2 regions of the Rhodoferax sp. MLSD5-FHT05B10 genome follow, and region 2 is predicted to be linked to the other one. Evidence: predicted binding sites of a transcription regulator. Region 2 holds the regulator's gene; the other holds the start of a gene.

Region 1 (14,923 bases), on a different contig from region 2:
TTGCCCTGCAGGCCGCTCACCGTCCGGGGCTCAAAGCGCACGCCCATGTCAATCAGGCCGATCTCGGCCGATTTGGGGTCATCACAGAACAACAGCAGGTAAATATCCGACCGGCGGGTGGCCGTACCGTGCCAGACCGCACCGCCCAGGTGGGGGCGAAACCGCGCCAGACGCTCCATCCAGTCCAGCGCCAGCAGGCGCAAAGCCCGCAATTCCTGCGGTTGGGTGTCGGCGCAGAACACGGCGATGTACTCCTCCACCGCCGCCTCCACCTGCTCGTTGTCCGGCAGGGCCGCGCGCGGCGACAGCCCCAAGTGCTTGACCGCCCGGCGCTTGGCGGCGCCGTACTCCAGCCCCTCCTCGACCACCATGCGCGCCGCAACCGCCGCAATTTCCGCCTTCAATGCATCCATGACGGAATTGTGCACCGGGCGCACCCGCCAGTCCCGTGGCCTGCCAGCGCGGCCCGGATGCTATGTTTTCAATAGCTGTTTGCGCAATCCGTGTGCGGCCTGGCGGGCGAAAACACCTGTATTCCAGCTTTAGAATAGGGCCATGCACATACACATTCTTGGCATTTGCGGCACGTTCATGGGTGGCTTGGCGGCACTGGCCCGCGAGGCGGGTCACCGCGTCACCGGTTGCGATGCCGGCGTCTACCCCCCCATGAGCGACCAGCTGCGCGCGCTGGGCATTGAGCTGATTGAAGGCTTCGGCGCCGACCAGATGGCGCTGCAGCCCGACATGTTCGTCATCGGCAATGTGGTGAGCCGCGCGCGTCTGGCCGACGGCACGCCCAAATTTCCGCTGATGGAAGCCATCCTGGACGCCGGCACCCCCTACACCAGCGGCCCGCAGTGGCTGGCCGAGCACGTGCTGCAGGGCCGCCACGTGCTGGCAGTGGCCGGGACCCACGGCAAGACCACCACCACGGCCATGCTGGCCTGGATACTGGAATGCGCCGGCCTGCAGCCGGGCTTTCTGGTGGGCGGCGTACCCCTTAACTTTGGTGTCTCCGCGCGCCTCGGCGGTTTGGCTGGGCGTGGGGCGGCGGCGGGGGCTGCGCAGGTAAAGGAGGAGCCCGCAACGCGGGCGGGGGACACGGAGCAGAGCCCCCTGCCGCCCCACGCCCAGCCAGACCGCCCCCTCTTCGTGATCGAAGCCGACGAGTACGACACCGCCTTTTTCGACAAGCGCAGCAAGTTCGTGCACTACCGCCCGCGCACCGCCATCCTCAACAACCTGGAATTCGACCACGCCGACATCTTCGACAACCTGGCGGCCATTGAGCGCCAGTTCCACCACCTGGTGCGCACCGTGCCGGCGTCCGGACGCATCGTGGTCAACGGCCTGGAAGAAAGCCTGACCCGGGTGCTGCACCAGGGCTGCTGGAGCGCGGTACGCAGCTTTGGCGCAGCCGACAGCGACTTCACGGCCCAGGGCGAACCCGACGCGTTTGATGTGCTGCACCGGGGCCAGACCGTGGCGCGCGTGCAGTGGAGCCTGGGTGGCGTGCACAACCAGCTCAATGCGCTGGCCGCCATTGCGGCGGCCGAGCACGTGGGCGTGGCTCCCGACGTGGCCGCACAAGCGCTGGGTCGCTTCGAGAACGTCAAGCGCCGCATGGAAGTGCGCGCCAGCATTGCCTGGCAGGGCGCTACCCTGCCTGGCGAGCACGCCGCGCCCGTCACCATCTACGACGACTTTGCCCACCACCCCACTGCCATCCACACCACGGTCAACGGCCTGCGCCGCCAGGTGGGCACGGCGCGCATCCTGGCGGTGTTCGAGCCGCGCAGCAACACCATGAAACTGGGGGCCATGAAGTCCCAGCTGCCCTGGAGCCTGGAAGAAGCGGACCTGGCCTTTTGCCACGCCGGCGGCCTGGACTGGGATGCGCGCGAAGCGCTAGCCAGCATGGGCGCACGGGCGCAGGTGGCCGACAGCGTGGACGCCCTGGTGGCCCTGGTGGCCGCCCAGGCGCGCCCCGGTGACCACATCCTGTGCATGAGCAATGGCGGCTTTGGCGGCGTGCACCAGAAACTCGCGCAAGCGCTACAAAAAAAATAGCAATCTACGCAATAAATACGGGGCACAAACCCGTTTTTTTGACCCAAATTACCGGACGAAACGGCCGTTGTTGGAGACCACCGTCAGTTCCACGAACTGCGATCCCTGGTGCTCGGTCCGGTTGAAGTTGACCACGAAGCCTCCCAGATCGAGCTTGCCCAGGCCGTCCAGCGCGTCGGCCAGGCGTTCACGCGTGACATCCTGCTTGACGGTGCGCAGCGCCTCCACCAGAACCTTGGCGTTGACGAAGCCTTCCATGCTGGCGTAGGAGAAGTTCTTCCGCCCCGCCGCTTCCATTGCCTTCTGGTACTCCCGCACGATGGGCGACATGCCCGAGAACGGATACGGCATGACCTGGGACACCACCACTCCGGTGCCGTCCTTGCCCAGCGCCTGTACCGCGGCCTGGGACGCCAGGACCGACAGCGCAAAGTACTGCATACCGCGGGCCTTCTTGTTGTAGGCCTTGATAAAGTCGCTAGACGGCTTGCCCGCCGTGACCAGCAGGATGGACTGCAGATCGGCCTTCTGCATCACCTCCACCACCCGGTCCAGATCGGACGAATCGTTGGCCAGGCTGCTGACGGCCGTCAGCCCCAGCTTGTATTTCTCGGCGGCCAGCTGCGCGCCCGCCAACCCCTCCTTGCCAAACGCATTGGCCTGGTACACCACCCCCAACCGGGTCACGCCGCGGGCGGCCAGGTGCCCGACAATCTTGTCCGCCTCGGTCGCATAGCTTGCGCGGATGTTGAAAATCATGTGGTTCAGCGGCTTGCGCACTACCTGGCCGCCGGTATAGGGCCCCACGCTGGGGATGCCGGCCTCGCTCACCACCGGAATCAGGGCCGTGTTGGCCGGCGTGCCCATCATGCCCAGCAGCGCCACGGCGTTCTCCCGCTGGATCAGTTGCCGTGCGTTTTCCACCGCCTTGTCGGCGTTGTAGGCGTCGTCCAGCACCACGAAGCGGATCTTGCGGCCGTTCACGCCGCCCTTGGCGTTGACCGTCTCGAAGTACGCCTTGGCGCCCCAGGACGTTTCGGTCCCGATCTCGGCCAGGATGCCGCTGAGGTCCGTCGACTGGCCGACAACGATGTCACTGCTCTGCGCCGCGGCGCCCAACGCCAGGCACAGGCCCCATGCCAGTACCGACAAGGGGCGCAGAAATACGTTCAACATAGTGTTCCTTGGTTGCGTGAATGACCCTGAAGTCGCGCCAACTACCTGCGCCGGCCCGCCGGGGGCTGCGCCCGGCCTGCCCATAATGGGAACCGGAAACCGGGGGTATCTGGCCGGGCGCAGTATGCGCACCGGTTCTGCCACCAACCTGACAAATGAAACCGAGATGAACTGGCTGCAAAAAAATCCGCGCTCCATCCGCAGCGCCAGCGGGCTGGAATGGACGCTGTGGCGCAAACTGCCCCTGATTGCCCTGCTGGGCACGGCCCTGCCCGTGCTGGCCCTGCTGGCGCTGCATATCTGGGCCGACCCGCAGGCCAGTGCCAGCGAGGCGCGCTGGCTGCAGATGGCGGACTTCATTGTCGGAGCCGTGGTCGTTTTCCACTGGACCATGGTGCTGACCGTGGCCATTGGCTGCGTGATCGTGATGATCATGAAAGGCCCCGGCTACATGGCCGACAGCTACCCGGTGTCGCACAGCGACCAGCCGCGCCCGCAGCCCGAAACCGCCGAAGAAGCCGCCCGCAACCGCGCGCCGGGAGCGCAGTCCGCAGCGGCCGGCACTCCACCAGACCACCCACACTAGGCCCTTGCGGCGCAACCAGGCAGCCATTCGCAGCCGTCTGGCCGTCTTTTCACGAGAAAAAAACCCCACGGGGTATAAAGGTCTACAATCAAAGTAATTATTCAATTACTTCCAGATTGTGATCCCTCTCTCCAAACGCCCCAAGCAGGCCACCGCCGTGCGCCAGGCCAGCCTGGTGGAAGCCGCCCTGCAACTGGCCGCCCTGCGCAGCCCGGCCGACATCACCACCGCCGATCTGGCGCAGGCCGTGGGCATCACCCAGGGCGCCGTGTTCCGGCACTTTGCCAGCAAGGAAGCGATCTGGCTGGCGGTGCTGGACTGGACCGCCGACACCCTGATCGCCCGGCTGCAAGCCGCTGCCCAGGCCTGCCCCGCGCCCACCGACCCGCTGGCCGCCCTGCAGGCCGTCTTCACCGCCCACGTGGACTTTGTGGTGGCCTACCCCGGCGTGCCCCGGGTCATTTTCCAGGAGCTGCAACACGCGCAGGACACTGCGCTGAAGTCCCGCGTGCGCAGCCTGATGCAGCAGTACCGCACCCTCGTGCTGGGCCTGCTGCAACGCGCCCAGGTGCAGCGCCTGCTGGCGCCGGGCACCGACCTGCAGGCCGCCGCCGTGCTGCTCCTGGGCTCGGTCCAGGGCTTGCTGATGCAGGCCCTGATCAGCGGCCAGGTCGAGGGCATGGTCCCGCAGGCCCGCGGTGTTTTTGCCATCTATCTGCGCGGATTGCGCGCCAAGGAAACCCCATGACACACAAGCCCCTGATCCTGCGCCGCCTGGCCCTGGGCACCCTGGCGCTGGCCCTGGCCGGCGCCCTGGCCTTTGTCGCTCTGCGCACCGGCCCGCTGGCGCCGGTCCGCGTGACCGTCACCACCGTGCAGGAAGGGCGCCTGCGCCCCGCCCTCTTTGGCATCGGCACCGTGGAAGCCCGGCGCAGCTGGATGGTCGGCCCCACGGCGGCTGGGCGCGTGCTGGCCGTCAAGGTGGATGTGGGCGACACGGTAAAAGCCGGCCAGGTGCTGGCCGAGATGGACCCGGTGGACCTGGACCAGCGCCTCACGGCCCTCAACGCCGGGCTGGCCCGGGCCGGCAGCGCACAGGCCGCCGCGCAGGCGCAGGTGAACGATGCCATGGCGCGGCGGGAACTGGCCACCCTCAACGCCCGGCGCAACCAGGATCTGGCGGCGCAGAACTTCATCAGCGCCGGCGCGCTGGAAAGCCGCCTGCAGGAAAAAACCTCTGCCGACGCGGCACTGCAGGCCGCGCAGGCCAACCTCAGCGGCGCCACCCAGGACATCGCCCGCCAGCAGGCCGAGCGCGCCGCCCTGCAGCAGCAGCGCAACAACGTGCGCCTGCTGGCGCCAGCCGACGGTGTGGTCACCAGCCGCGACGCCGAGGCCGGCACTACGGTGGTGGCCGGCCAGCCGGTGCTGCGCCTGATCGACCCGGGCAGCCTGTGGGTGAAGCTGCGGGTGGACCAGGGCCGCTCCGACGGGCTGGCGCCCGGACTGGACGCCAGCATCGTGCTGCGCTCGCGGCCCCACGCCCCCGTGGCCGGCCAGGTGGCCCGGGTGGAGCTGCTGGCCGATGCCGTGACCGAAGAGCGCATTGCCCAGGTCGCGTTCCATCCGCCGGCGGCATCCGGCGCACCGGTGGCCTCCGTTGGGGAAATGGCCGAAGTCACCCTGCAACTGCCCGAAACCCCGGCGGCCCTGCTGCTGCCCAATGCCAGTGTCCAGCGCCAGCGGGGCCAGACGGGCGTGTGGCGGCTGGACGACAGTACCCCCGTATTCGTCCCTGTGCGGCTGGGCGCCAGCAGCCTGGGCGGCCAGGTGCAGGTACTCGACGGCCTGAAGGCCGGTGACACCGTCGTGGTCTTCAGCCAGAAGGCCCTTGCGGCCGGCGCCCGCGTGCGGGTGGTGCCGGCACTGGTGCCTGCGGGCACGCAAGGCGCGGCGCCATGATCAGCCTGGCCAGACGTGACATCCTGCACAGCGGGAGCAAGTTTGTGCTCACGGGCCTGGGCCTGGGCCTGCTGATCGGCGTGACGCTGACCATGGCCGGCGTCTACCGCGGTATGGTGGACGACGCCCACGCCCTGCTCAACAACAGCGGCGCCGACCTGTGGGTGGTACAGAAGGATACCCAGGGACCGTACGCCGAAGCTTCCAGCCTGAAGGACGACGTGGTGCACAGCCTGCGCGGCCTGCCGGGCGTGGCGCAGGCCGCCAACGTGACCTACCTCACCATGCAGGTGCAGGACCGGGACCAGGGCGGCGGCGACACGCGTGCCATGGTGGTGGGCGTGGAGAGCGGCCAGCCGGGCGAACCGGGTTACCTGGTCGCGGGCCGCCAGCTCACGCGCAGCCACTACGAAGCCGTGGCCGACATCAAGACCGGGTTTGCGCTGGGCACGCACATCCGCATCCGCCGCCACGACTACACCGTGGTGGGGCTGACGCAGCGCATGGTGTCCTCGGGTGGCGATCCCATGGTGTTCATCCCGCTCAAGGACGCGCAGGAAGCGCAGTTCCTGAAGGACAACGACGCCATCGTGAACGACCGCATCCGCACGGCCGGCAATCCGGCCTTCAACCGCCCCGGCGTACCCGGCCTGCTCGATGCCGTGCAGGGCCTGCAGACCAGCAGCCACAACGTCAACGCCGTGCTGGTGCAACTGGCACCCGGCTTTGACGCCGAGCAGGTGGCCGAGCCGATTCGCCGCTGGAAGCACCTGCAGGTGTTCACGCGCGCGGGCATGGAAGAGATTCTGGTGGCCAAGCTGATCGCCACCTCGGCCAAGCAGATCGGCATGTTCCTGGCCATCCTGGCGGTGGTGAGCGCGGCCATCGTGGCGTTCATCATCTACACCATGACGCTGGGCAAGATCCGCGAGATCGCGGTGCTCAAGCTCATCGGCACCCGCAACACCACCATTGCCGGCATGATCCTGCAGCAGGCGCTGGGCCTGGGGCTGATCGGCTTTGTGGTGGGCAAGCTGGCGGCCACCCTCTGGGCGCCGGTGTTTCCCAAGTTCGTGCTGCTGCTCACGCAGGACGCGCTGACCGGGCTGCTGGCCACCCTGCTGATCTGCGCGCTGGCCAGCACGCTGGCCATCCGCGCCGCCCTGCGGATCGACCCCGCCACCGCCATCGGATGACACGCGCCATGGACACCCTCTCCCACGCCGCCCCGGGCGGCATCCTGATCGAAGGCCTGCGCAAGGTCTACGGCCAGGGCGATACTGCCGTCGAGGCGCTCAAGAACGTGACCATGCAGGTCCACCCGGGCGAGGTGGTCGGGCTGGTCGGCCCCTCGGGGTCGGGCAAAAGCACCCTGCTCAAATGCCTGGGAGCCATCATCGAGCCGACGTCGGGCCGCATGACGCTGGGCCAGGACGTGATCTACGACGACGGCTGGACCGTACGCGACCTGCGTGCGCTGCGGCGCGACCGCATCGGCTTCGTGTTCCAGGCGCCCTACCTCATTCCGTTTCTGGATGTGACCGACAACGTGGCCCTGCTGCCCATGCTGGCAGGGGTGCCCAACGCCCAGGCCCGCGCCCGCGCGCTGGAGCTGCTCACCGCGCTGGATGTGCAGCACCGCGCCCGAGCCCAGCCGTCGCAGCTCTCGGGCGGCGAACAACAGCGCGTGTCGATTGCCCGCGCCCTGGCCAACCGCCCACCCGTCATCCTGGCCGATGAGCCCACCGCCCCGCTGGACAGCGAACGCGCCCTGGGCGTGGTGCGCATCCTCAACCAGATGGCCCAGCAGGCGCAGACCGCCATCATCGTGGTGACGCACGACGAGAAGATCATTCCCACCTTCAAGCGGATTTACCACATCCGCGACGGCCACACCTACGAAGAGGCGGGCGAGGGGCGCAGCCTGTAAAGGACCATGGCGCAGGCCCTGCGGCACGGGCGGATGGGCTGCCGTTTCATGATCTACATCAAGCATTTCGGGGCCGCCATCGCCCATACTGGCCGCACGACTTTCCAGGAGTGTGACCCATGAAATTGCTGACCGACCTCTTTTCCACCGACTACGGCCTGATGAGCATCAGCGGCATCGTCTTCATGCTGGGCATGGCGGTGTTCTTTGTGCGCCTGTTCAAGCGCAAGATGCGCGAGGACGCGGCCAAGGCAGGCGTCTAACGGTGCAGTGACTTGGGTGTAGCCACTGCACGCGCGGCGGTCAGAACATCACGGTCACACCCACGTAGATCGAGCGGCCCATGCCCGCAACGGGGGTTCCGTAGGGAACCGCCGTTCCCATGGTGCTGCCCTGGCCCACATAGGCCCCGCCCAAGGGGTCGTTGTAGAGCCGGTCCAGGACATTCTCCACCCCCATCTCCAGGCGGGCCTGCTTCCACGCGTAGCTGCTGCGCAGGTGCAGCAGACCGTAGCCCGCCGTTTCCATTTCGTTGCGCACCTTCGAGGTGGCGGTCTTGGCACTGACCAGTTGTACCTCGGCGGTGTGGGTCCATTTCGCCACCTGCTGCACCAGCGCCAGCTTCGCGTTCAACGGCATGGTGTTGTACAGGTTGTCTCCGGTCACCTCGTTCTTGCCGTTGACGTAGCTCAGCACACCGGTGAACGTGAAGCTGCCGTAATCGCCGGTCTTTGCCAGAGGCAGGTAACCGGACACATCCACGCCATACAGGCGCGCGCTCTGGTTGACAAACTGCAGATAGACAAACCCCGTGGTGGCCGTCTGGTTGGCGGCATTGCAGTTCGTGTTGGCCGAGGCGCAGCGGCGGGCATCGATGTAATCCTGCACGTAGGTCAGATAGGGCGTGACCTTCAGCCCCCATTGCGTCTGGGCGGCATCATGCCAGTCCATCGTGGCGCTGACAGTGTGCGCCACTTCGGGCTTGAGATCCAGGTTGCCCACGTAGCCATTGCCATCGCCCGCCCAGTTGACCATCCGCATGGCCATGCCGCCGGTGGACCAGGCAAACCGCTCATACAGGTTGGGTGAACGGGTTTTCTGGGCATAGCCAAACTCGTAGGTCTGGCTGCGGTCCGGCGTGTGGCGCGCCAGGGCGGTCCAGTCGAGGTTGCGGTCCGTGCGCTGGCGGTCGCGGGCATTGAAGGCCGTGGACTCGGCCAGATATTGCGCCCCAGTGGTGTTGTACCCCTGCACCGCACCGGCATTGGTCTGCACCGTGGCCGCGCGCGCACCCAGCTGGGTCACCCATTGCGGGGTCCAGCGCGCCTCCCATTGCGAGAACACATCCAGCCGGTCGCGCTGCCCGTCATTGATGTTCAGGAACGTGTTGGGCGCCATGCCACCACCGGACGGCGCCCACCAGTCGTTGAGGCGGTAGCGCTGGTACTCGCCGCCCACGGTGAGCAGATCGCGCCCGGAGAGTTCGAGGTCGGCCTTGACCACGGCGCCGGTGTTTCTTCCCTCGGTGTCCATGGGCATGCCCGGCACGTTGGCCAGGGCGCCGTACCAGAACTGCTTGTCATCGCCAAAGTTCATCTTGTGGCGCGTGTGCTCGTCGTACACGCGGGCTTCCAGCACGCCCCACTGGTACTGGCCCTTGTAGCGCAGGTTGATCTGCTCGCTGGTGTTGCTGGTCATGTCCATGCGCTGGTTCGGGAAACCCTGGTAGGGAATGTTTTGTGCACCCAGCTTCAACTCCAGCAGGTGGTTGTCATTGCGCAGCGCCATTCCCAGCGCATGGTTCTGCGACTGGTAGCGCGACGACCCCACCTCGTTGGCCGCCAGCGTGGTCGTCCCCCGTGGGGTTCCCGTCACCGTGGCCGCGGGCTTGAAGTCGCCGCCGGCCTTGTAGTTCCCCGCTTCCACGGTGGCGCCGCTGTAGGTGACGCTCAGGGTTTCCGTGGCCGCCGTGGCCGACAGGTTGAGACCCTTGACGTTGCCATTGCTGCGGTAGAACGTGGCGGCCTGCCCCTTGCGCAAGGCACCTTGCCCCGCCTCGGCAAACTCCGGCTCGGGTGAATTGACGCGGATGGTGCCGCCCAGGCTGTCCCCACCGGCGCTGACGGGCGCAATGCCGCTGTACACCTGGATGCTGCCCACCTGGGAGGGGTCGATGTACGACAGCGGTGGGTTCATGTGGTTGGCGCAGGCAGAAACCAGGTTCATGCCATCGACCTGGATGCGCAGACGGTCGTCGGCCAGCCCGTGCAGGGCCGGCAAGCTGGAGACGCCGCCGGCGCCGTACCGGCTCAACCCGGGAACGTCGCCCAGCAGCGATGCGGCGTCCTGCGCCGGACGCTGCATGCCGGGCGCGGCCATGTTGAGATCGGTGCCCCCCAGCGGGGCCAGCGGGCGGGCGCCGGTGATGGTCACCGTGTCCAGCGTGGACACGGATTCCGGCGGGGATGAGGGGGCGGTTTGGGCCGCCAGTGTGCCGCAGGTCAATGCAGCGGCAGCGGCCAACAGGTTCAATTTCATAGGTCGTCAGGCGAATAGGAGCGGACAAATGCCAGGCCGTGAAGGCGCGTGGCGCGGACAGCCTCACCCGGTGCGGGGAGGAGCGGGCTTTGGACAAAACAGCGCATGGCGGGCCAGCCCGTGGGGCGACCCGCAGACGCCCCTGCGGGGGCGGTTCAACTCAGATCAGAGGATGGACGGCGGGCCGTGGCTGAACGGCAGCCCCACCACGGTGGTCGCCCAATTCGCCGGGACGTCCACCAAAGCCACGTGCGGGCCGGGACAACTGGGAATGACACTGAAGGGCAACTGCGGCAGCGGCAGCCAAGCCGTGCAACACAAATCGCAGTGCATGCTCGCATGCTGTGCGGCGCCCTGCACAGGATCGGCATGGCGCTCTGCACTCGCACTGGCAGTGCAGACGCCGCCCAACAGGCCGGTACGCGCCTCTTCGGCCAGCATGGAAACCGGTGCCCACAAGGCCGACACCACGGCCAACACCCCCAGGCAGGCCACCCACCGCGACCACGCCGGCAGGGGGATACGGGAGAGAGGCCAACGGGTCATGCAGTGATTGTAAAAATGCCGCCGCACTCAAGCACCGCCAAATGGCGATAGCTTGCGGAGAATCATAAATCCGGCCGGACGCGCCCGTGGGCGGCAACCGGCCAGGCGGGCGAGCGCCTACTCGAACGACGGCGCGTCGGGTTGGGCCACCGGCTTGCCCGCGGCCACCCAGGCGTCAAAACCGCCGGCGAGGGACTGCACATTGAGGTAACCCATGTCGTGCAGGGCGGCGGCGGCCAGTGCGGCGCGGCCACTGGTCTTGCAGTACAGCACGATCTTCAGGTCCCGAGACTGCAGGGCCGGGTTGGCGCTGAACTTGAACTCCAGCATGCCCCGCGAAATGTGCACCGCACCGGCCAGGTGGCCGGCGGCATATTCGTCGGCTTCGCGCACATCTACCAGCACGTCCGCATCGCGGATGGCTTGTTCGGCCTGGGCCAGGGCAACTTCCTGCACGCGGGTCTTGGCGGCAGCAACGAGGTCGTGGGCGGTCTTCATGGTTTCTCCTGAATATGAGCTATCAAAATCATAGCTGCCTGCGCAGCAAATTCGGGCATCAGAGCCCCATTCCTACCCCAAACGCTGCCCCACCCAACGCGTCACGTGGGCCAGCCCCTGGTGGCCCGGGCCTTCCGAGAGGGTGGTCTCGCCGTGCCACACCAGCACGGGGGCCAGCAAACCAGCAAAGTCGGCGTCCAGCTGTTCGGGCGTGTACAGCATATCGGGATCTTTGGGGCCACCGCTGGCATGGGCCAGCTGCGCCGGGTGAAACGCTTCCAGGATCAACCAGCCACCGGGTCGCAAGCCCTGCGCCAGACGGCGGTGGGCACTCTGGCGGATGGCACCGGGCAAGTGGGTGTAGACCAGCACCACGGCATCCAGGCTGGCGGCCTGCGGCGCCCAGTCGGTCAGGTCGCCCCACTCGGTCGCCAGCGCCACGCCCCGGCTGGCCGCCAGCGCACGGGCTTTTTGGAGGCCCACCTGCGAAGCATCCACCGCGGTGACGGCATGCCCCTGTTCGGCCAGCCAGACGCCGTTGCGGCCTTCGCCGTCGCCGGGCACCAGCACGCGGCTCCCCGGCGGCAGGCGCGCTGCCTGCTCGCGCAGGAAGGCGTTGGGTTCGGTGCCGTACTTGTAGCCGGGCTCGGCAAAGCGCTCGTCCCAGACGTTCGGGGGGGTCGCCATGCTCAGGTCCCGCCGCCAAAGCTGGCCGGCATCTGCACGGCCACGACCTCGCCACGGGCGGTGGCCACGCCATCGACCAGCACCGTGGTTTCCACGATGACCTTGCGGCCCTTGATTTCCTTGACGCGGCCGCGGATTTCAATCGCACCGCTCAGGGGCGTCGGTTTGAGAAAGTCCACGTGCAGCGAGCCCGTGACGAAGCGAAACGGCGGCAACGTGTCCATGGCGCGCCCCTCGGACCGGTACATGGCGGCGGCGGCGGTGCCGGTGCTGTGGCAGTCGATCAGCGAGGCGATGAGGCCGCCATAGGCAAAGCCGGGAACCGAGGTGTGGTACGGCTCGGGCTTGAAGCGGGTGACCGTTTCCTCCCCCTCCCAATAGGTCTTGATCTGGTGGCCGTGGGCATTGAGCTGGCCGCAGCCATAGCAGTGCGCCACGTTTTCGGGGTAATACTCTTGAAACGCTTTCATGGATTCTCCGGAAGAATGCAAAGTACATGCGGGGCCGGCGGCTGCTGACCAGCCCGCCCCATTGTCAGCTTACGCAGGGCCCCATTTGCTACCATTGAGATGGATCAATCTGCGCCGCCTCCTGCACCCCATTGCTGCCATGCCCATCCCCAAAATCAGTACCGACGAGGTGAAAGTCACCCAGTTTGCCCCGCATGGCCGGGTGGATATTGCCATGGAGGGCGACGTGCTGCAGTACACCTGCACCGGTCCCTTCAACAAGGAACTGGTCGACTGCATGGCCGTTACGCAGGCCGCCATGCTGCGCTCCCTGGAACGCACGGGCCCCTGGGCCAGCATCGCCACCTTTGTGGGCAGCGCCATGTGTCCGCCGGACGGCATCCAGCGCTACACAGAGCTAATCCAGACCCAACTGCCCCCCGAGCAGAAGCCGGTTGCGACCGCCTTTGTCGTCGGCCCCGAGATAGAAGGCGGGCGGATCATGGAATCCTACTTCACGGAGATCTTTGCCTCGATCGGGCGGCCCTTCGCCGTCTTTTCCACCATGGCCGAGGCGCGCGACTGGGTCCAGCCGCTGCTGGACGCCAACCGCGCGCCGCGCGAACCCAAACCCTAGCGGGCGCGGCGGGCCTTCACGGCCGCGGACAGCACGTCCAGCGCCTGGAGGGAGTCGTCCCAGCCCAGGCAGGCATCGGTGATGCTCTTGCCGTATTCCAGCTGGGCCGCATCGTCCTTGCCCGGAGTGAACTTCTGGGCCCCGGCGTGTAGGTGGCTTTCCACCATCACGCCAAAGATGTGGCGGGAGCCACCGGCAATCTGGCCGGCAATGTCACGGGCCACATCCAGCTGCTTTTCGTGCTGCTTGCTGCTGTTGGCGTGGCTGCAATCGACCATCAGGGTCGCCGGCAACTTGGCCTTCTCCAGGTCCTTGCAGGCAACCGCCACACTGGCCGCGTCGTAGTTGGGCGCCTTGCCACCGCGCAGGATGACGTGGCAGTCCGGGTTGCCCTTGGTCTGCACGATCGCCACCTGGCCGTTCTTGTGCACGGACAGGAAATGGTGGCCACCGGCCGCCGCCTGGATGGCGTCGGTGGCGATCTTGATGTTGCCATCAGTGCCGTTCTTGAAGCCGATGGGCGCCGACAGACCCGAGGCCAGTTCGCGGTGCACCTGGCTTTCGGTGGTGCGCGCGCCGATGGCGCCCCAGGCAATCAGGTCGCCCAGGTACTGCGGGGAGATCACGTCCAGAAACTCGCTGCCGGCGGGCAGGCCCAGGCGGTTGATCTCGATGAGCAACTGGCGCGCCATGCGCAGGCCCTCGTCGATGCGGAAGCTCTCGTCCAGGTAGGGGTCGTTGATGAGGCCCTTCCAGCCCACGGTGGTGCGCGGCTTCTCGAAATACACGCGCATCACGATTTCCAGCGTGTCCTTGTACTTCTCGCGCTGCGCCTTCAGGCGGCGGGCATAGTCCAGGGCGGCAGCCGGGTCATGGATGGAACACGGGCCGATGATCACCAGCAGGCGGTCATCCTTGCCGGCCATGATCTTGTGGATGTGGCGGCGGGTGTCGGTGATCAGTGTTTCCACGGCGGTGCCGCGGATGGGGAAGAAGCGGATCAGGTGCTCGGGAGGTGGCAACACGGTGATGTCCTTGATGCGTTCGTCGTCGGTCTGGCTGGTGCGGTCAGCGGGGCGGGCGGCCGGCGGGGTCCATGCGTCCGAAGTGGCTGAGGCTTTTGCAGTCATGCTGGAGGCTCCTAAGTCAAAAAGTGAACTAAAAAAGCAAAAAAAACCGCCGGGGGTGCCGGCGGTTCTTGGAAGGTCAGGACGTTTTTTTCAGGTACGTTCAGAACTCTCTACCGCCAACAGCGCTTGAGAACCAAAAGTAGCCAAAGAAAAAACGGACCGCATTCATGGGTATCAATGTAGCACAGTCCGAAAACGGCTGCCTTACGCCGTGCCGCCCACGGTCAGGCCATCGATGCGCAGCGTGGGCTGCCCCACACCCACCGGCACGCTCTGGCCTTCCTTGCCGCAGGTCCCCACGCCGCTGTCCAGGCGCATGTCGTTGCCGATCATGGAGACGTGCTTGAGGCACTCCGGCCCGCTGCCCACCAGGGTGGCGCCCTTGACCGGGTACTGGATCTTGCCGTTCTCCACCCAGTAGGCCTCGCTGGCAGAGAACACGAACTTGCCGGAGGTGATGTCCACCTGGCCGCCACCGAAGTTGGTGGCGTACAGGCCCTTCTTGATGCTGGCCACGATTTCCTGCGGGTCCTTGTCGCCACCGAGCATGTAGGTGTTGGTCATGCGCGGCATGGGAATGTGGGCGTAGCTTTCGCGCCGGCCATTGCCGGTGGGCGCCACGCCCATCAGGCGCGCGTTCATGGCGTCCTGGATGTAGCCCTTGAGGATGCCGTCCTCGATCAGCACGTTGCGCTGGCTGGTGTTGCCCTCGTC
Region 2 (14,923 bases):
TCACGCCCAGGACCAGCGGTACCCCCCGCCCCCGCGTGGCGGCCAGCGCGCGGGCACGGGCCCACACCTTGCGGCCCGTATCCTCCAGCCAGACCGGTTGACGCGCCTGCCACAGCAGCACCAGGCCCAGCAACAGGGCCGCCACATGGAACAGGGACCAGACCGGGCGCAAGGCGGCGGACTGGACGGTCAACCAGCCCAGCCCCTGCAGGGAAGCGGCCGCGAGGCCTCCCAGAAGGGAGTACCCCACCACGCGCCCCAGCTGGAAGGTCCACAAAGCAGAATTTTTATGCGCCCCGGCCGCTTGTCCGATGCCCGCACAGGCGGCACCGCACATGGCCACGCAGTGGGGCCCGCCGACCAGCCCCATCAAGAGCGCCGTCAGCGCCAGAGAAGATTGCATCTGCTGATGCTAAATGATCTTGGAAAACCGTGCCCGGCTGCGGTCAGACTGCAGGTGGCGGTCAAACACCATGGCCACCGCCCGCACAAAGAACCAGCCCTGGATCGTGACCTGGATGCTGGATTCGTCCACCGAGACCAGCCCCTGCTCCACCAGGTCCTGCAAGGCTTCCAGTTCCTTGGCGAAATAGGAACGGAAATCCATGAGGTACGCCAACTCGATAGATTCGAACTGGACCTCCCCCTGGCACATCAGGGCCATGATCACGGTGCGACGCACCAGGTCATCACGGGACAGGGCCAGTCCCCGCACCACAGGAATACGCCCCTGGTCGAGGAAATCGTAGTATTCCTCGAGCGTCTTGGCATTCTGGCTGTAGGTGGCACCGATACGGCCGATGGAGGACACCCCCAGTCCGATCAGGTCGCAGTCGGGTTCGGTACTGTAGCCTTGGAAGTTGCGGTGCAGGCGCCCCTGCCGCTTGGCGACCGCCAGCGCGTCTTCCGGGAGTGCGAAGTGGTCCATCCCCACATACACGTACCCGGCACCCATGAAAGCCGCCTGCGAGCGCGACAGCATGGACACCTTGGACGCCCCGCTGGGAAGCTCCACGGTGGCAATACGGCGCTGGGGCTTGAAGCGCTCCGGCAGGTGGGCATAGGCGTACAGGGCGATGCGGTCCGGTCGCAAGGCTTTCACTTGCGCCAGGGTTCGATCAAACGACTCCGGGCTTTGCCGGGGCAGGCCATAGATCAGATCCACGTTGATCGAAGCAAAACCACGGGCACGGGCCGCCTCCACCAGGGCAAACACTTGTTCGGCCGGCTGCACGCGGTGCACCGCCTTCTGGACCGACGGATCAAAATCCTGCACCCCAAAACTCAACCGGTTGAAGCCCAGCTCCGCCAGCGTGTCCAGGCGGGACGCATCAATGGTCCGGGGGTCCACCTCTATGGAGTACTCTCCGCCAGGCTCAAACGTGAAGTTGCGCCGCAGCATGCCCATCAATTCACGCAGTTCGTTGTCATCCAGGAATGTGGGGCTCCCTCCCCCAAGGTGCAACTGACTCACGATTTGGCCCACACCGATCTGGGCGGTATACAAATCCACCTCGCGACTCAGATAGCGCAGGTAAGGCGCTGCACGGTCATGGTGCTTGGTGATGATCTTGTTGCAGGCGCAGTAGTAACACAGGGATTCACAGAAGGGGATGTGCACATACAGCGACAAGGGCAGGGCCAACGCCGCCGCTCCGCCCCGCCGCTGTGAAAGCGCCTGGACATAATCGTCGGCCGTGAACGCCTCCACAAACCGGTCGGCGGTGGGGTACGAGGTGTAGCGCGGGCCGGATACATCAAATCGACGCAACAATTCATCGGATATGGCTTCGGCTGCAACGCTCATGAATACTCCAGGGAAAGCGGGTGCAACTTTGCAACAATTCCGCCCCGCCGCGCTTGATGTGCGTCAATGACATCGAAAGTGGGTAAACTGACGCCTAATCGACATCCGTGCGAACCCTATGTTTGACCCCGAATCCAAATCCATTTCCTGTGCCGAGGCACAGGCACCCACACCTGTCAAACCTAGCGTCAAGGTCGTCGCTGTGAATCCTCAAACCATCAAAGTTGCCTGTTCCAACTGCAATTTGCGCGAGTTGTGCATGCCGCTGGGCCTCACCCCGACCGAACTGGACCGGGTGGAGGACGTGGTCGCCAGCCGCCGCAAGATCAAACGCGGCAGCACCCTGTTTCGCAACGGCGAAAAGTTCACCAGCCTGTTCGCCATTCGGACCGGTTTTTTCAAGACCTGCGTGGCCTCCGAAGATGGCCGCGATCAGGTGACCGGCTTTCAGATGGCCGGGGAAGTGATCGGTCTGGACGGCATCGTGCACGACCACCACACCTGCGACGCCGTGGCACTGGAAGATGCCGAAGTGTGCATCATGCCCTTCGACCGCATTGAGGAGCTGTCCCGGGAAATCAACTCGCTGCAACGCCACGTGCACAAGATCATGAGCCGTGAAATCGTGCGTGAAAACGGCGTCATGCTGCTGCTGGGCAGCATGCGTGCCGAAGAGCGCTTGGCCGCTTTTTTGCTGAACCTGGTGCAACGCCTGCATGCGCGGGGTTTCTCGCAATCTGAACTGGTACTGCGCATGACACGGGAGGAAATCGGAAGCTATCTCGGGCTGAAGCTCGAAACGGTCAGCCGCACGTTCTCCCGGTTTGTAGAAGACGGAATCATTGAAGTCAAACAGCGCCATGTGCGCATCCTCAACACCGATGCCCTGCGCGACATCGTGAATTCCCGCATCTGCAACTGAGTGCCCCCCTTCGGGTTCAGCAGGAGCCCTGCTTGGGGCATCCGTCCGGCCGATCGGTGGCCGGCAGCGGACAACGGTTCACTTCAAAGGGGGACTGCGCCAGCAAAGTCGTCAAGGCGCTGGACACCACGGTGATACCCCAAAAGAGAAAAAACGCCACGGTATAGACGCTCTGGCGCGACCACTCCAGCGGCTGCCCCGCCCAGTGCAGGTCCTGGGGGTCGACCAGCGCAAACACCAGGATTTCCAGTACGCCGGCCATCAGGAATGCCGGCCAGACAATCCACATCAATCGTTGCTGCAACATGTTTTGCCTCGGTACTTGAAAAATGAATGTTTTAGGGCTGGCAAGGCACCCCCTCAGGGCTCTGCCGGGGTCAGACGCACCCCGGTGGCCGCATGGTTGCGCGCCAGGGTTGCGGGGGCCAGACTGGCCGGGTTGTCAGCCAGCGTCTTGTTGATTTCAACGCCCTTGCGGTAGTAGTCCTCATCCAGCACGGGGTCCTTGCCGACAGCGGCCAGATACAGCGTCACGAACGACGCCACGACCACGACGGCAGGGCCGGAAATCACCAGCCACACGTGGCCGAATTGCCACCAGCGGCGCTCGGGAGACGATTGGGATGCACTCATGAAAGATCCTTAACGGGGAATGATAAATACCGATTTCTCGGACGCGTGGCCCTTCATATCCTGCGCGGCAATTTCAAACCGGATGGGATGCGACCCGGCAGTCGCCGCGTCAAAGGGGGCCTGAACCCGCACCGCGACCCAGCGGGCCTGGGTGGATTCCACCACCACATCGTCTTCCGATGCCACTTCCAGACCGGGCAGGCCCTCCACACTGATGTGGAATCGCTGTGTCGACTCGGTAGCGTTCATGACCTGCAGACGGTACACATTTTCGATGCGTCCACCGGACACGATGCGCGCCAACGCCCCACGGTCGCGGACCACATCCACCTTGAAGGGCGTGCGGGTTGCCAGGCTCACCACCATGGCCAGCACCACCGTCCCCAGAATGGCGGTATAGACCAGTACCCGCGGGCGCAGCACATGGCGCAAGGTCTGCGAGCGTGTCCAATGCTGGCTGACCGCATTCTGCGTAGAGTACTTCACCAACCCGCGTGCGTAGCCCATCTTGTCCATGACGGTGTCGCACACGTCGGCGCAGGCACCGCAACCAATGCATTCGTACTGCAGGCCTTTGCGGATATCAATTCCGGTTGGGCACACCTGCACACACAGGCTGCAGTCCACACAGGCCCCCAGATTCAGGGCCGCCGGATCGGCTTTCCTGGAACGGGCCCCGCGCGGCTCGCCACGTTCCTCGTCGTACGTGACGATCAGCGTATCGCGGTCAAACATGGCGCTCTGGAAACGGGCGTAGGGGCACATGTGCTTGCATACCTGCTCGCGCATGAAGCCTGCGTTGCCGTAGGTAGCAAACCCGTAAAACAAGGTCCAGAACGTTTCCCAGGCGCTCATGTTCAGCTGGACAAATTCCAGCCCCAACTCGCGAATGGGTGTGAAATAGCCGACGAAGGTGAAACCGGTCCACAACGCGACGACCAGCCAGAGGAAATGCTTGCCCGCCTTGCGCAGGATCTTGTCAGCAGTCCAGGGGCCTGCATCGCGGCGCATGCGCGCCGAGCGGTCGCCTTCGGTCTTCTTCTCCAGCCAGAGGAAAATCTCGGTGTACACGGTCTGCGGACAGGCATAGCCACACCACAAACGCCCGGCAACGGCCGTGAACAAAAACAGGGACAGCGCAGAAATCACCAGAATACCGGTGAGATAGATGAAATCCTGCGGGTATAAAACCAGATTGAAAATGTAAAAGCGCCGCGCTCCCAAGTCAAAGAGCACAGCCTGTCTCTGTCCCCACTCCAGCCAAGGGATGCCGTAAAACACCAGTTGGGTCAGGAAAACCATCCCCCAGCGCCAGTTGGAAAAAAGTCCAGAAACGCTGCGGGGATAGATTTTCTTGTGTGCCTCGTACAGCGAAATCATTTCCGCATCGGCGCCCGCCGGAGGCTCTATCGGGCCTTTGTCGGGCGATTCAGCAATGGGAATGACTTTGCGTACGGGCTTGTCTTGTGGGTCCAAGAGACTGTGCTTTCTAGATGCTTCGCTTATTTGGCCTGGGCGTTGTTCGAGAGGCCCCACACATACGAAGTCAGGACATGAATCTGGCTCTCGGTCAGCTTGTCAGCCTGGGCTGGCATCTGGTTGACCTTGCCGTTGTTGATCATGGCAATGATCGCGTTTTCACCGTAACCATGCAGCCAGATGTCATCGGTCAGGTTGAGTGCACCCAGAGCCTGGTTGCCCTTACCGTCCATGCCGTGGCAGGCTGCGCAGGCTGCGAACTTCGGCTTGCCCAATGCGGCGCGCACCGAGTCATGGGGACTGTTGGAGAGACTCAGCACGTAGTTTGCCAGGTTCTTCACGTCATCCGAGGTGCCCACTGCAGCAGCCATGGGAGGCATGTTGCCGATGCGACCCTTGGTGATGGTTTCCTTGATTTTGTCAGGGGTACCACCGTGAATCCAGTCGCCATCCGTCAAGTTGGGAATGCCTTTGGAGCCGCGTGCGTCCGAGCCGTGGCACTGGGAGCAGTTGTTCATGAACAAACGCTCGCCAATGGCCTGGGCCTGGGGATCACGGGACACTTCTTCGGGCGTCATGGCCGCAAACTTGGCGTACAGGGGTGCAACCTCACGGTTGCCCTTTTCCACCTCGGCCTGGTACTGACCGATGGACGTCCAGCCGAGCTTGCCGGTCGAGTTGCCCAGACCCGGGTACATGGCCAGATAGGCCGCAGCGAAAACGATGGTGATGACGAACAGCCACACCCACCAACGGGGCAGCGGATTGTTCATTTCACGCAGGTCGCCGTCCCACACGTGCCCGGTGGTGTTGTCATTGGCAGTCATGGCCTTGGCCTTGCCGCTGAACCACAACAGGAGCGCACAGGCCGCAATGCTCACCACCGTAATGGCAGCAACGTAGACCGACCAGAAGTTGCTTGTAAAGTCACTCATTTTTATTCCTTATTCGGGGGATCAGTCCTGCTCGAACGGCAGGTTGGCAGCTTCCGAGAAGTCCGCAGAACGCTGCCGGGACCAGGCCCACCAAACAATACCGATGAAGGTCACGAAACTGGCCACCGTGGCCACGGACCGAAGGGTGTTGATATCCATGTGCTGATCCTTTTTGCGTTTACTTGAGCGCCAGGCCCAGAACCTGCAGGTAGGCGATCGTGGCATCCAGCTCGGTCTTGCCCTTGACTTCCTCAACCGACTTGGCGATCTGCTCATCGGTGTAAGGCACACCAACGGTACGCAGGGCGCGCATGTGGGCAGGCATCACGTCGGCATCCACCAGGGTCTTGGCCAACCAGGGGTACGCAGGCATGTTCGACTCGGGCACCACGTCACGCGGATTGGTAAGGTGGGTGCGATGCCATTCATCGCTGTACTTGGCTCCCACGCGGGCCAAGTCAGGACCGGTGCGCTTGCTGCCCCACTGGAACGGGTGGTCGTAAACCGACTCGCCAGCCACCGAGTAGTGGCCATAACGCAGAGTCTCTGCCCGGAAGGGGCGGATCATCTGCGAGTGGCAGTTGTAGCAGCCCTCACGGGTGTAGATGTCACGACCCGCCAGTTGCAGCGCCGTGTAGGGCTGAACACCCTTGAGCGGCTCCGTGGTGGACTTCTGGAAAAACAGTGGAACGATTTCCACCAGACCACCCACCAGCAGCACCAGCAGGATGAGAACGATCATCAGGAAGTTATTGGTTTCGATCTTTTCGTGAGAAAAGCTGGAATTTGCATTGTTGTTTGCCATGGTGTATTCCTTCTCAAGCGTGCGCAGTAACAGCGGGAACGTTGACGCTCACAGCACGTCCGGCGGTAGCCGTCTTCAGCGTGTTCCACAACATGATCAGCATGCCGGTCAGATACAGCAGACCACCGAGCAAACGCAGCACGTAGAACGGGAAGGTTGCTTTCACGGATTCCACAAAGGTGTAGGTCAAGGTGCCATCGGGGTTGATGGCGCGCCACATCAGGCCCTGCATCACACCGGCAATCCACATCGCAGCGATATAGATCACGATACCAATGGTCGCGGTCCAGAAGTGGACTTCGATGGCTTTCACGCTGTACATCTGTTTCTGACCGAACAGCTTCGGGATCAGGTAGTACATGGAACCCATGGTCACCAGACCCACCCAGCCCAGGGCGCCCGAGTGCACGTGGCCCACGGTCCAGTCGGTGTAGTGGCTCAAGGCGTTCACGGTCTTGATGGACATCATGGGACCTTCGAAGGTCGACATGCCGTAGAAAGACAGGGACACGATCAGGAAGCGCAGGATAGGATCGTCGCGCAGCTTGTGCCATGCACCCGACAGGGTCATGATGCCGTTGATCATGCCGCCCCAGCTGGGAGCCAGAAGAATCAGGGAGAAGACCATGCCGACAGACTGGGTCCAGTCAGGCAAGGCGGTGTAGTGCAGGTGGTGAGGACCCGCCCACATGTAAGTGAAGATCAGCGCCCAGAAGTGGACGATGGACAGACGGTAGCTGTACACCGGGCGACCAGCTTGCTTGGGGATGAAGTAGTACATCATGCCCAGGAAACCGGCGGTCAGGAAGAAGCCCACCGCATTGTGGCCGTACCACCATTGCACCATGGCATCCTGCACACCGGCGTAGGCCGAGTAGGACTTCATGAAGCCGGCGGGAATAGCAGCACTGTTGACCAGGTGCAGGATCGCCACGGCGAGAATGAACGCGCCGAAGAACCAGTTGGCCACGTAAATGTGCTTGACCTTGCGGGTTCCGACGGTACCGAAGAAGACAACCGCAAACGACACCCAAACCAGGGTAATCAGAATGTCGATGGGCCACTCCAGCTCAGCGTACTCCTTGCCCTGGGTGTAGCCCAGCGGCAGGGAGATGGCCGCAGCCAGAATCACCAGTTGCCAACCCCAAAAGGTAAAGGCCGCCAGTTTGTCTCCAAACAGGCGGACCTGGCAGGTACGCTGCACCACGTAATAGGCCGCTGCGAACAGGCCGCAACCGCCAAACGCAAAAATCACCGCATTGGTGTGCAACGGACGCAAGCGACCGTAACTCAGCCATGGAATGCCCAGATTGAGCTCGGGCCAGGTCAGCTGGGCGGCAATGATCACGCCCACCAGCATCCCAACCACCCCCCAAACCACCGTCATGATGGCGAACTGCCGTACAACGGTGTCGTTGTAAACAGTCGCTTGTTGATTTGCAAATGCCATTTTTACCTCTTCTACTATTAACCTGGGCGGGAGTTTCCTCCCCTGCACGCACCCCAGGGTTGACTCACATCAAATATCAACAGGAATTCTTAATATTTCTTAAGAATCTCTCAAGATACGCTCCCCCTCAGCCTCGATATCCTCGAACTGTCCCCGGTGGATGGCCCACCACAAACCGCCCAGGATAAAAAACACCAAAACCACCGACAGCGGAATCAGCAAATACAGAATGTCCATCAGTGTGACTCCAGAATAGGCACGTCCCGGGCAAGGCGCAAGGCGTTGACCACCACCACGAGTGAACTGGTTGCCATGCCCAAGCCCGCCAGCCAGGCTGGCAACAGGCCCACAATGGCCAACGGCACACAGGCTGCGTTGTACAGCAGCGCCCACCACAAATTTTGTCGAACCACAGCCAGCGTCCGCCGGGACAGGCGCAACGCCTGCACCACGCTCATCAACCGGTCACCCAGCACCACGAAGTCGGCCTGGGCCTGCGCCAGAGGCACCGCCTGGCCAAAGGCAAAAGACACGTTGGCGCCCGCCAATACCGGACCGTCATTCAGGCCGTCGCCCACCATAGCCACAGTATGCCCTGATACCTGTAGTTGACGTAAAAGTACAAGTTTATCGTCAGGCGAGCAACCGCCCCGGGCATGGTCAATGCCGGCCAGCGCGGCCACCCGTGCCACAGACTCCGGCTGGTCCCCCGACAGCATGTGCACGGTCACGCCCTCTTCGGCCAGCGCGGCCACCACCGCCATTGCCTCCGGACGCAGGTCTTCCTGCAACTCAAACGTTGCCAGCCAGCCCTGCACATCGCTCAGATACACCCGCAGGCCGGAGGCCACCCGGGGCGCCACGCCGCAGAATGCCGCGGAGCCCAGCCGCAGATCGTGGTTCTCAGCACCCGCATCGGGCGGTCCGCCACGGACGGTTCCCCGAACCCCCTGGCCGGCGGACTCGGTGGCGCCGTCGCAGGTCCACTGCCCGAGCGACGCCTCCTGGCCTGCGACCCGCGCGCGCGCTGCAGCGCACACGGCCCGGGAAACCGGATGCAAGGAGTGTTGGGCCAGCGCAGCGGCCATGGCCAAAGCCTGTTTCGCATCCAACCCAGCCCGCACATCCACCGCACCCAGCACCATGGCGTCACGGGTCAGGGTGCCGGTTTTGTCAAACACCAGGGTGTCCACCGCCGCCAGCACCTCCAGTGCCTGCAGGCGGCGCACCATCACGCCCCCCCGCGCCAGCGCGCCCGCGGCAGCGAGCATGGCTGCAGGCGTGGCCAGCGACAGGGCACACGGGCAAGTCACCACCAGCACCGCCACCGCCACCATCAGGGCGTGCCCCGGGTCGTAACGCCACCACCAGGCACAGGCACCCGCCGCGGCCACCAGCACAGCCAGCAGAAAAGGCTTGGCCAGCCGGTCGGCCAGTTGCGCTGCCTGGGGCTTGCTGGCCGAAGCGCTCTCCATCAGCGCCACGATCTGGGCAAAACGGGTGTCACTGCCCACGGACCGCACCCGCACTTGCACCGTGCTGTGGAGATTGTGGCTGCCCGACAGCACCTGGGCGCTCACTCCCCGCGCCAGCGGCCGGGATTCGCCGGTCAGCAGGGCTTCATCCACCAGGGTGTCGCCCTGCTCCACCACGCCGTCTGCGGCAAAAGTTTCACCCGGGTGCACCCGAACCACATCGCCCACCACCAGGCGACGCACCGCCACGCGTTCGAACGCGCCGTCGGCCCGCAAGCGCTCCACGCTATCGGGCAAGCGGTTCATCAGCGCTTCCAGGGCGCCTGCCGTGCGGTCGCGCAGGCGCAGCTCCAGCCAACGCCCGGTGAGCAGAAACGCGACGAACATGGTCAGCGAATCAAAATACACCTCGTGTCCGAAGGTTCCCTGGGGGTCGAAGGTGCCGGCCGTGCTCACGGCAAACGTGATCAGCATGCCCAGGGCCACCGGCAGGTCCATGCTGATGCGCGCCTGCGTCACATCACGCAGGGCGTTCCTGAAAAACGGACCGCAGGAAAACAGAATGACCGGCAGCGTGAGCACCCAGGACGCCCAGCGCAGCAGCTGTTCCATTTCGGTCGACAGGTCGCCGGGATGCGCGATGTAGGCCGGGTAGGCGTACATCATGACCTGCATCATGCACAGCACCGCCACCAGCCAGCGCCACAGGGCCTGGCGTGTTTCCAGCTTGCGCCGCTCGCTGGCAAACACGTCGTTGGCGGGTACGGCGCGGTAGCCGCTGTCCTGCACGGCCTGCATCCAGGCCGACGGGTGGACCTGGCTGGCCGACCACACGATCTTGGCCCGGTGGCTGGCAGCGCCGACCTGCGCGCTGATCACGCCCGGCACCCGGCTCAGCGCTTCTTCCACCGTCAGGGAACAGGCAGCGCAGTGCATGCCTTCAATCACCACGCTGGATTCCCAGCAATTCGCGTCGCGGGGAGACGGGCGGCTGAAGGCACTCCACTCCTGCGGATCATCCAGCAGCTGCAGTGCCTCGCTGCTGTGCGGAAGAACTACCTGCGGCGCCGCGACTGGCGATGAAACAGAAGGGACAGACGGGGAAACAACGCTGGCAGAATGCATAACTGGGGAGTGTGCGGGGCTAGGGGCCTCAACTGCTTGATGCAAATCAAGACTGAAACACCCACCAAGAGTAACCTGAGAGTTTATAACCTGCAAGGAGCATCCCATGTACCAACGTATTCTGGTCGCCACGGACGGATCCAGCCTGTCCAAAAAAGCCGTCAAGGGCGCCATTGAACTGGCAGCGCTGTGCGGCGCCGAACTGGTGGCACTGAAGGTGGTCCCCCGCTACCCGCAGAGCTACTTCGAAGGCGGCATCGCCCTGCAGCCCGAAGAGGTGAGCCGGGTGGAAAAGCAGTGGGCCGACGAAGGTCAGGCCGTCGTCGACGCGGTCAAGAAGCAGGCTCTGGGCAAAGGCGTGACCACCAAGGCCCTGACCGTCAAGTCGGACGTGGTGTCGGATGCCCTGCTGGCGGCCGCCAAAAAGCACCAGTGCGACCTGATCGTGATGGCGTCGCATGGCCGCAAAGGCATCAAGCGCCTGCTGCTGGGCAGCGAGACCCAGCACGTGCTGACCCACGCCACGATTCCGGTGCTGATCCTGAAATAAGGTTCCGCGCGGGCCGGGGCTTCTGGCGCTGCAGCGTCAGGAGCCTTGGTATTGGGCGCGCAGCAGGTTCTTCTGCACCTTGCCCATGGTGTTGCGGGGCAGTTCGGCCACCACATAGCAGCGCTTGGGAATCTTGAAATTGGCCAGCGTGGCCTTCAGCCGGGCCAGGATGTCCGCTGGCTGCACCGTCATCCCCGGCCGGGCGATCACCACAGCCACCCCCACCTCGCCAAAGTCGGCATCGGGCACCCCCACCACGGCGCTCTCTGCCACACCCGGCAGGGCATTGATGTAGCCCTCGATCTCGGCCGGGTAAACGTTGTAGCCGCCGCTGATGATCAGGTCCTTGCTGCGCCCTACGATGGTGACGTAACCCTGTGCGTCCACATAGCCAACATCGCCTGTCTTGAAAAAACCGTCGGCGGTAAATTCTTCTGCCGTTTTCTCCGGCATGTGCCAATAGCCCTGGAACACATTCGGCCCCTTGACCTGGATGCCACCAATGTCGCCGGCCGGCAGGTTCACTCCCGACTCGTCCTGCACGCGCAGCTGCACCCCGGGCAGCGGCCGGCCCACGGTGCCGCCACGGCGTTCGCCGTCCTGCGCCGCGCAGGGGTTGGAGGTGAGCATGGCCGTCTCGCTCATGCCATAGCGCTCCAGGATGGTGTGGCCGGTGCGCTGCTGCCACTGTGCAAAGGTATCCAGCAACAGCGGTGCCGAACCGGAAATGAACAGGCGCATGTTGCGCACCACGTCCCGGTTCAGGCCCGGCTCGGCCAGCAGGCGCACATACAGGGTGGGCACGCCCATGAATACCGTGGCCTGCGGCATCTTCTCCAGCACCACCCGGGGGTCGAACTTACCCAGCCAGATCATCTTGCTGCCGTTGATCAGCGCGCCGTGGATCGCGACGAACAGGCCGTGCACGTGGAAGATGGGCAGGGCATGGATGAGCACGTCGCCCCCCTGCTCCGGTGTGCGCCAGCCCCAGTAGGCCTGCAGCACCCGGGCATTGCTCAGCAGGTTGCCGTGCGACAGCATGGCTCCCTTGCTGCGCCCGGTGGTGCCACTGGTGTAGATGATGGCCGCCAGGTCATCGGAGCGCACCGCTGCCACGCGCTGGTGGCGGGGAAACTGCGCCGCCCGCCCCAGCAGGGAGCCGGTGCGGTCATCGTTCAGGGTAAACACATGGGCCGTACCGGCCAGGAACGCCAGCTTGCTGAGCCAGCCGAAGCTGCGGGTGCTGCACACCAGCACCGCCGGCTGGGCGTCTTCCAGGAAATACGCCATTTCAGCGCTCTGGTAGGCCGTGTTCAGCGGCAGGTACACCAGACCGGCGCGTAGCGTGGCCAGGTACAGCACCAGCGCCTCCACCGACTTTTCCACCTGCACGGCAATGCGTGCACCCGTGGGTAGCTGGAGCGACTCCAGCAGGTTGGCCACCATGGCGGTCGCCTCGTCCAGGTCGCGCCAGGAGTACTGCAGGCCGGTATCGGTCTCGATGGCGCAGGCTGTCAGGTCGGCCGGAAAGGCGCTGCGCAGTGCGCTGAACAGGTTGGTGCTCACAGAGGGCGCAGGAAGAGAAGACGGGGCGGCAGCAGACATGGTGGGTAGGAGGATTTCAGAACTGGGGCTTGCGTTTGGCCAGGAAGGCGGCAATGCCCTCGCGGTGCTCGGCACTGTCGGCGTAGGCATAGGGGTCGGCCGCGGCACCGGACGCGGCAATTGCTATGGTTTTGATAGCTGTCTGCGCATATTCCACGGTATCTTTCGGGCTATTCAATGCCCGAAACGTCTGCTTGTTCAGGCGCGCCGCCTGGGGTGCCAGCGCTGCAATGCGCTGCGCCATGGCCAGCGCGTGGTCGGCGACCTGCGCGTCCGCCAGCACCTGTGTCAGGAAACCACTGCCTTGCAGGGCTGGGGCATCAAACACCTCGGCCGCCAGCAACATGGCCCGGGCCACGGTGTTGCCCACGGCCTGCGCGACCAACGCCGCCTCACGTGGCGCCATGGGAAAACCCAGACGCGCAATGGGAGCGCCAAAACGGGCCGAGGCACCGGCCAGGCGCAAGTCGCAGCAACTGGCAATTTCCACGCCGGCGCCCATGCAATTGCCTTCAATCTGCGCCACGATGGGAACATCGCAATCGAGCATGGCCTGCAGACCGCCCCATACGTCGTCCTCGTGAAAGGCCCGCAGGCTGTGGGCATTGAAACGAAAGGCCGGGTACTCGGCAATGTCGCCTCCGGCGCAGAAATGCCCGCCTTCGCCGCGCACGATCACACAGCGCACCCGGGAGTCGTGCTGAAGCCCCTCAAACACGGCGCGCAACTGCTGCCACATGCTGCGGGACATGGCATTGAACTTGCCGGGGTGGCTCAGCGTGACGTAGGCCAGCGCCCCGTCGTGCTCCAGCCGTACATGACCGGCTTGCAGCCGTTCTTCCGCATCCATATTTGCTACCATTTCCATAGCTATCTGCGCAGGTTTTACGCTGCCTGCAGGCTTATTTCCCTTGTATTTCCTACCGCTTTCCGGCCCACAACCACAAGGCGGCGCCCCCCACAATCATGGGAACGCACAGCCACTGACCCATGCTCATGCCCAGTGACAACAGGCCCAGGAAGGCATCGGGTTCACGGAAAAACTCGGCAATGAAGCGGAACACGCCGTAGCCGAACAGGAACGCCGCGGCCACCTGCCCGGGCTTGCGCGGGGTGCTGGCGTACCACCAGAGCAGCACGAACAGCAGCAAGCCCTCCATCAGGAACTGGTACACCTGCGACGGATGGCGCGGCAAGTCCCCGGCCCCGCGAAACACCATGCCCCAGGGCAGCGACGGGTCGGCCAGACGGCCCCACAACTCGCCGTTGATGAAATTGCCCACCCGCCCGGCGGCCAGACCGGTCGGCACGCAGGGCGCCACAAAATCGGCCACCTGCCAGAACGGCTTGCGGCGCGACCAGGCAAACCACACCATAGCGGCGATCACACCCAGCATGCCGCCATGAAAACTCATGCCCCCCTGCCACACGGCAAACACCTCCAGCGGGTGCGTCAGGTAATACGCAGGCTTGTAGAACAGGCAGTAGCCCAGGCGCCCGCCCAGCACGACCCCCACCACGCCCATGAAAAGGATGTCCTCCACGTCGCGGTAGGCCCAACTGCCCTCACCCGTGATGGTCGAAAACGGTTGGTGCCTGAGCCGGCGGCTGCCCAGGAACATGAAAAGGGCAAAGGCCGCCAGGTAGGTCAGGCCGTACCAGTGCACGGCGACGGGGCCGAGTTGCAGGGCGATGGGATCGATTTGGGGATGAATCAGCATGGGCGCTATTGTGCCTCCCGCCGGGAACCGGGCACGGCAGGCCCGATGCCTTCAGCGCCGGCGTTTGCTGCTGAGGGTGCCCATGGCCTCGCGGTTGCGCTCAATGCGGTCCTTGCGCCGGGCGTCTTCCCGCTCCATGGCCTTGCGCTTGGTGTAGCCCGAAGCGTCGGCCCAGGCCCACCAGACCACGGCCAGGCCGAAGGGCGCCAGCACCACCAACCAGCTCCAGGCGGCAACGGGACCTATTTCCAGATATTTCATGGCCAGAAGAACCAGGCCCAAACCCAAAAAATACATGCGTGTCTCCTGTTCTGCGTACAAACGGCATTCGCCCCGCAAGGACTGTAACCCAAGCCCATGACAAAGGCCCGCTTGCGCGGGCCTTTGCATCACGCCGGGTGGCGCGGGTTCAGTAG

What was found. Region 2 encodes FNR, which switches genes on or off when oxygen is low (the NO sensors DNR and NnrR bind a similar motif). Its sites were predicted from a motif close to TTGATNNNNATCAA; they were not measured.
Region 1: the regulator FNR is predicted to act here: its motif matches at 7,773-7,786, upstream of AC1Q5W_RS07450 (DUF3149 domain-containing protein).

What each region holds. Positions count from the first base shown of each region.
Region 1 covers NZ_JBXAFT010000004.1:43,170-58,092, reverse strand. The annotation lists gene AC1Q5W_RS07490 (hypothetical protein) at 1-413, opposite strand, end outside; gene mpl (UDP-N-acetylmuramate:L-alanyl-gamma-D-glutamyl-meso-diaminopimelate ligase) at 556-2,070, shown strand; gene AC1Q5W_RS07480 (ABC transporter substrate-binding protein) at 2,119-3,246, opposite strand; gene AC1Q5W_RS07475 (hypothetical protein) at 3,371-3,832, shown strand; gene AC1Q5W_RS07470 (TetR/AcrR family transcriptional regulator) at 3,951-4,580, shown strand; gene AC1Q5W_RS07465 (efflux RND transporter periplasmic adaptor subunit) at 4,577-5,794, shown strand; gene AC1Q5W_RS07460 (ABC transporter permease) at 5,791-6,990, shown strand; gene AC1Q5W_RS07455 (ABC transporter ATP-binding protein) at 6,999-7,724, shown strand; gene AC1Q5W_RS07450 (DUF3149 domain-containing protein) at 7,844-7,987, shown strand; gene AC1Q5W_RS07445 (TonB-dependent receptor plug domain-containing protein) at 8,028-10,262, opposite strand; gene AC1Q5W_RS07440 (DUF2946 family protein) at 10,428-10,808, opposite strand; gene AC1Q5W_RS07435 (rhodanese-like domain-containing protein) at 10,926-11,306, opposite strand; gene AC1Q5W_RS07430 (class I SAM-dependent methyltransferase) at 11,379-11,993, opposite strand; gene AC1Q5W_RS07425 (PaaI family thioesterase) at 11,996-12,463, opposite strand; gene AC1Q5W_RS07420 (hypothetical protein) at 12,603-13,079, shown strand; gene AC1Q5W_RS07415 (3-deoxy-7-phosphoheptulonate synthase) at 13,076-14,209, opposite strand; gene tldD (metalloprotease TldD) at 14,414-14,923, opposite strand, start outside.
Region 2 covers NZ_JBXAFT010000001.1:61,415-76,337, reverse strand. The annotation lists gene AC1Q5W_RS00380 (sulfite exporter TauE/SafE family protein) at 1-403, opposite strand, end outside; gene hemN (oxygen-independent coproporphyrinogen III oxidase) at 413-1,807, opposite strand; gene fnr (fumarate/nitrate reduction transcriptional regulator Fnr) at 2,010-2,729, shown strand; gene AC1Q5W_RS00365 (hypothetical protein) at 2,746-3,036, opposite strand; gene AC1Q5W_RS00360 (FixH family protein) at 3,090-3,362, opposite strand; gene ccoG (cytochrome c oxidase accessory protein CcoG) at 3,372-4,838, opposite strand; gene ccoP (cytochrome-c oxidase, cbb3-type subunit III) at 4,865-5,776, opposite strand; gene AC1Q5W_RS00345 (cbb3-type cytochrome oxidase subunit 3) at 5,798-5,935, opposite strand; gene ccoO (cytochrome-c oxidase, cbb3-type subunit II) at 5,955-6,581, opposite strand; gene ccoN (cytochrome-c oxidase, cbb3-type subunit I) at 6,595-8,031, opposite strand; gene ccoS (cbb3-type cytochrome oxidase assembly protein CcoS) at 8,131-8,268, opposite strand; gene AC1Q5W_RS00325 (heavy metal translocating P-type ATPase) at 8,268-10,631, opposite strand; gene AC1Q5W_RS00320 (universal stress protein) at 10,738-11,181, shown strand; gene AC1Q5W_RS00315 (malonate--CoA ligase) at 11,218-12,786, opposite strand; gene AC1Q5W_RS00310 (enoyl-CoA hydratase/isomerase family protein) at 12,803-13,648, opposite strand; gene lgt (prolipoprotein diacylglyceryl transferase) at 13,707-14,507, opposite strand; gene AC1Q5W_RS00300 (TIGR04438 family Trp-rich protein) at 14,559-14,804, opposite strand; gene acs (acetate--CoA ligase) at 14,917-14,923, opposite strand, start outside.